2 regions of the Hathewaya limosa genome follow, and region 2 is predicted to be linked to the other one. Evidence: riboswitches for the same ligand, from Rfam matches in the RefSeq annotation. Region 2 holds a riboswitch; the other holds the start of a gene.
The links. A riboswitch is a leader RNA that binds a small molecule or an ion and turns the genes downstream of it on or off. The one in region 2 is predicted to bind cobalamin.
Positions count from the first base shown of each region.

Region 1: it holds a riboswitch for cobalamin, as region 2 does, so the genes downstream of both, QOZ93_RS08525 (ABC transporter substrate-binding protein) here and QOZ93_RS11305 (ABC transporter substrate-binding protein) in region 2, are expected to answer to the same signal.

Region 1 is NZ_JAUSWN010000013.1:47,716-50,939, reverse strand. It holds gene pepV (dipeptidase PepV) at 1-1,315, shown strand, start outside; cobalamin riboswitch at 1,592-1,770, shown strand; gene QOZ93_RS08525 (ABC transporter substrate-binding protein) at 1,884-2,912, shown strand; gene QOZ93_RS08520 (FecCD family ABC transporter permease) at 2,997-3,224, shown strand, end outside.
Region 2 is NZ_JAUSWN010000021.1:36,322-39,545, reverse strand. It holds gene QOZ93_RS11315 (alpha/beta hydrolase) at 1-481, shown strand, start outside; gene QOZ93_RS11310 (hypothetical protein) at 465-629, shown strand; cobalamin riboswitch at 823-998, shown strand; gene QOZ93_RS11305 (ABC transporter substrate-binding protein) at 1,199-2,653, shown strand; gene QOZ93_RS11300 (FecCD family ABC transporter permease) at 2,722-3,224, shown strand, end outside.

The DNA of each region.
Region 1 (3,224 bases), on a different contig from region 2:
AGATGAATCACAGGCTAAAGATGGTATGCCTTTTGGTGAAGGACCAGTAAAAGCTTTAGAACATGTATTAGAAGTTTCAAAAAAATTAGGCTTTAAAACAGTAAATGTAGATAACTATGTTGGATATGCAGAGTTTGGTACTGGTGAAGAATATATAACTGCACTTGGACATGTAGATGTAGTACCAGAGGGAGATGGATGGATTCATCCGCCATATGCAGCCGAAATACATGATGGAAAATTATATGGAAGAGGTGCTTTAGATGATAAAGGACCTATAATAGCAACATTATATGGTGCTAAGGCTATTATGGATTTAGGATTACCGATATCAAAAAGAATTAGAATTATATTTGGTACAAGTGAAGAAATTGGTAGTGATGAGTTAGAACGTTATTTAAAAAAAGAAAAACCTCCTGTTCTAGGATTCACTCCAGATGCTGAATATCCAATAATAAATGGAGAAAAAGGAATTGTTGATTTAGACTTAGTTAAATGTTTTAAGGAAAAACAAAATGGAGATGTAATTCTTAAACACATTAAAGGTGGTCAAGCAGGTAATGTAGTTGCAGATTATTGTGAAGCTTTAATAGAAACTAACAATCAACAAGAAATCACTGATAAATTAGAGAAATTTATAAAAGAAACATCTTATGAATTATCACTAGAAAAGAAAGAAAATGGCATATTAGTTAAAGCAAAAGGAATGGGAGCTCATGGAAGTACTCCTTGGCTTGGAAAAAATGCTATAATGCATTTAATTAAATTTTTAGCTGAAATAGAATTTTCAAGTAAAGAAATAAATCAATATATTGCTTTCTTAAATAATAATATTGGAACTGAAACTTCTGGTGAATCTTTTGGAATTTATTTAGAAGATAAAGTATCAGGAAAATTGGCATTTAATGTAGGTGTTATTAAAATGACAGAAGAAAGAGCTGATCTTACATTAAATATAAGACATCCAGTAACAAATAAACTTGATGATATGATGGATCCATTTAAGAAAAAAATAGAAGGTACTGATTTTACAATTGAAAATTTTGCATATCAAGCACCTTTATATTTTGAAGAAAGTCATCCACTTGTTAAAGCATTGCAAAAAGTTTATACAGAACAAACTGGTAAAGAAGCTACATTATTATCTATAGGTGGAGGAACATATGCAAAAGAAATTCCAAACACACTTGCATTTGGACCTATATTCCCAGGTGGAGAATCTACAATTCATCAAGCTAATGAATATATAAGAGTAGATAACTTAATATTAAATGCAAAAATATATGCACATGCATTATATGAGCTTGCGAAATAAAGATCTAATACACATGCATTATATGAGCTTGCGAAATAAAAGCTAATACATGTATTCATGATGTTGTTAAATAAAAATTTATGATCAAATAAATTATTAATCGCTATTATTTTAGATAAAATAATAGCGATTTTTGTTTAAGTAGTTATAAAAACTTATATATAGTTATATATAGGAAATTTTAAGATGAAAGTGCTATAATTTGTTGACAAGCATTTTTGTTTGAGATAAAATATCAATGTATTATAAGAATAATTGTAATATTTTATATAAAATTGAATACGAGATCATTAAGGTTCTTTTTAGATTAATAGGGAAGATGGTTAAAATCCATCACAGCCCCCGCTACTGTAAAAGTGGACGAACCCCTTGTATAAAACCACTGTGAAAATGGGAAGGTTAGGGTAGTAGGAAGAAACTTAAGTCAGGATACCTGCCTTAGTGAATGGAAATCTATACTTCGGAGGGAAGTACTAGTTTACTTTGTTACATTGTTATATTTAAACTAGCCATTCTTTCTATGACTAGTTTTTTTATTTATAAAAATAAGGGTGAGAAGGGGAAAAATATGAGGAATAAAAGATTAATTAGTTTAATATGTTCTTTAAGTATTGTTACTGTACTAATGAGTGGATGTGGGACTAAATCATCAGAAAGTAAGACTGAGGATAAAAAACAAAATGCACAAGTTGAACAAAAGCAAGAAAAGAAATCCAATTATCCAGTAGAAATTACTAATTATGATGAAGATGGTAATGAAGTAAAGGTAGTTTTTAAGGAAAAACCTAAAAAAGTTATAACAACTAATGAACCACCAACAGAATTATTATTAACACTAGGATTAGAGGATTGCATGATAGGTACATCATATTTAGATAATCCTATATTACCAGAATTAAAAGAAAAATATGATAAGATACCTGTATTATCTGAAAAGTATCCATCAAAAGAAGTTGTACTTAGCAAACAACCAGATTTACTTTTTGGTTGGTCAAGTGTATTTATGGATAAAAACTTAGGAACAGTTAAATCATGGAATGAAAGAGGCGTTAATACATTTATTCAAAGAAATTCAGGAATAATGAAAAAGGCAACTATTGAAAATGCATGTAAGGATATAAAAGATATAGGAAAAATATTCGATGTTGAAGATAAAGCAGAGAAATTAGTTAAAAAAATTGAAGATAGAGTAAAAGAAGTAGAGAATAAAACAAAAGGAAAAGAAAAACTTAAAGTGTTAATTGTGGAAGCTGGAGAAAATAATAAATATTATGCTTATAAAGAAAAATCTTTAGCAAGTGACATGGTAGAAAAAGTAGGCGGAATAAATGCAGCTCCAAAAGGTGGAGATTTAAGTGTAGAAAATATATTAAAAATAAATCCAGATGCAATAGTATTAATAAATTATGAAATGCAAAAATCAGACAATAAAGGATCAGATGAAATGAAAAAGAATAAGGCACTTCAAAAAGTAAATGCAATAAAAAATAATAAGGTAATAGATACACCTCTTGCAGAAACATATGCTGGTGGAGTAAGAATAATTAATGGATTAGATAGATTTGCTAAAGGTTTCTATCCAGATTTAATTAAATAGTCTAATTATTAAAGGGTGAATTAAGTGAACGAAACAAGTGCAGAAATAAAAAAATCCTTATATAAAGAAAAATGTAAGTTTATAATGATTTTAGCAGTATTAATTGTAGTTTTAATTTTTTCTATACTAATTTCTATAACACTAGGACAGGTTGATATAAAGCTTTCAGAAGTATTTAAGGTTCTTGTATATAATATTTTTAAGCTGCCAGGTGTAGAAAAAGTTAATAAACAAGTGGGAATGGCATATGAAATAATATGGCTTATTAGATTTCCAAGAGTACTTTTATCTTTTATAGTGGGTATGGGATTA
Region 2 (3,224 bases):
TGCTAAAAATAATAAGCACTCTCAAAAAATAGGACTAATTGGGTGGTCTATGGGAGCTGTAACTTCAATTTTAGCTGGAGCAGAAACAAAAAATGTACAAGCTGTTATTGCAGACAGTCCTTTTTCTAATTTAAAAGATTACCTTAAAGAAAATCTACCTTATTGGTCAAATCTTCCTAATTTTCCTTTCACAAGAATTATATTAGCTATACTTCCTAAAATAGTAAAGGTTAATATTGAAGATGTAAATACTTTAAAAGCAGTTACACATTTTACAGATAAAGATTTACTTTTAATTCATAGTAAAGATGATAAAGCTATATCTTATAAAAACAGTGAAAAGCTATATGAAACTTGTAAGGATAATAAACATATGAAATTATGGCTTACTGAAAAGGCAGATCATATAAGATCATATAATTTATATAAAGATAAGTATGAAGAGAATATATTAAAGTTTTTAAATGATAAACTTAAATAGAAACCAAACTAAAAAAGCTATTTCTTTTAGAAAGTTAATTTTCTACAAAGGAATAGCTTTTATTTTATATGCTACTAAAAATTTAGTTTCTGTTACATTATTTCATGGAACTATAGATATTATATGCTATATACAGAATATATTTTAGAAATATAAAATTTTATATATTTTAAAATTTAACATAATAACTAATTTAAGTAGTATAAATTACAAAAACATTAAATAAAATTAAAAAAATATACAAATATAGTCTTACTAAAAAATAAATTTATAAAAATCTACAAAAAACATTGAAATATTGAAATATTAATACTATAATGTGAATTGTTTGATACAAAAATTTAATATTTTATGTTTTAGGTACCTTTTATAGGTATAATAGGGAAAATGGTGAAAATCCATTACAGCCCCCGCTACTGTAGACGGTTACAACATCAAAAATCCACTGGGTGAAACTGGGAAGGATGATGAAGGACATGCCGTAAGTCAGGAGACCTGCCTAAGATATTGTACATATAAATTTCGGAGGGAAATTCAAGTGTATCACAGTAAAATAATAATTATGCTATTAATATATTATGTAGGGTAGATGTAGGTAAATCGTAATTTTTAGTATAATGGCGTATTAAGTGGTGATATAAAAAAACTTCCGTTTTGCGGAAGTTTTTTTATTTATAAATTATAATGTTTATTATAAAACTTAAGGGGGAAAAGGTTGTGTTAAAATTCAACAAAAGGTTAAGCAAATTACTTGCATGTTTAGCTTTATGTACAGCCGTTAGTGTGGGTGCCATTGGATGTTCTTCAGCAAAGGATGAGTCTAAAAATGCTAAAGCAACTATGGTTGTAAATAATGAAAAAACATCAAGTACAGTAGAAACAAAAATAGATGGGGATAAGATTTTTGTTTCACTAAAAGGAACGACTGAATATTTTAAGGGAAACTTTAAATTAGATGGAAAAACAGCTACTGTAAAAATAGGTAATGATACAATAACTGTTAAAGCAGATAGCAAAGAAGCTACTGTTAACTCAGAAAAATTAGAGCTAAAAGAAAATTCGAAATATTCTGATGAAGATATATATGTACCAATTGAATTTTTAAATGATTCCATAGATGCTAGATTTACCTACAATAAAGAAGGTAAAAATTTAAGTATAAAAACTGAAATGCCTTTAAAATATACAAAAGCATTTAGTGTTAAATATCTTAAAGGTGGACTTAAAAAGGTTGTAGATGGAGATAATAGAACATTAATTTTAGTTCCTGAAGGAAAAGAAGTACCAAAGGAATATAAAAATGAAACTATAATAAAAACTCCAGTTAAAAAAGTTTTATTAGGTTCAACAACACAAGGATGTTTATTAAGAGCTATCGATGAGCTTCCAAGTGTTTGTGCTACAACATCAGATGCTAGTACATGGACTATAGAAGAGATAAAAAAAGGTATGGAAGATAAGAAAATTGAATTTGTTGGTAAAAGTTCAGCACCAGATTATGAAAAGATTTCAACTATAAAACCAGATTTAGCTGTAGTTTATAGTGGGCCTGCTGGAGAAACTAAACTTATAGATAAATTAAAGGAATTAAAAATAAACTACGTTGTAGATAATGAATATTTAGAAGAAGATCCATTTGGAAGAATGGAATGGGTTAAGTTAATGTCTGCATTCTATGATAAAGAAGAAGCTGCAGAAAAGTACTTTGAAGATTCTATAAAGAAAGTAGAAACTGCATCTAAAAGCATAGAAGGAAAAGAAAAACCAAAAGTAGTTTGGGCTTCAGTATTTAAAGGTCAAGTATATGTTCCAAAATCAGATTCATATGTAGCAAAAATGATTGAACTTGCAGGTGGAGATTATGTATTTAAAGATAAAAATCTTAAAGATACAAAAATAAGTTTAGAAGAATTATATAATGAAGCTAATAAAGCTGATGTGTTTATTTATTCTTCAACAAAGGATTGGAATCCATCACTTGAAGGTATAGTTAAAAAATCTCCAATTCTTAAAAAATTAAAGGTTGTAGAGGATAAAAAGGTTTGGTGTTTCCATCCTGATTATTGGCAATCAATAGATAAAACTGACGAGTTAATAGAGGATTTAATGAAAATATTTGTACCAGGTTCCGTAAAAGGTGATGTTAGACATTACATTAAATATGAAAAATAAATTATTTTTAAATAAGATAATGGGATATATTCTCATTATCTTATTTTATAAGCTACATAGGAGGAATTATGAAATTCGTTAAAAAATCTAAATTGAAATATAAAATAATCTTTTTAACACTTATTATAATAGGAATAATAACCTTTGGTTTTTGTATTGGATTAGGTTCTGTAAAAATTAAATTACCAGAGGTATTTAATATATTATTAAACAAAAATGCAGTAGATAATCCTTTTTATAATATTGTATGGGATATAAGATTTCCAAGGGCCTTAGCCGCTTTAATTGGTGGTTCAGCACTTGCTACAGCAGGATTATTACTTCAAATCTTTTTTAAAAATCCAATTGTAGAACCTTATGTTTTAGGTATATCCTCTGGTTCTACCTTAGCTGTAGGACTTGTGATTCTTGGAGGATTTACACTTGGATTTGAATCAGTTTCACCATTTGTCCTATTCATATCAGCTTTTATTGGTTCACTTATTGTTATGTGTATTGTAATTATATTTGCAGGAAAAGTAAAAAATGTAGTAACCCTATTAGTTATAGGTCTTATGGTTGGATATATTTG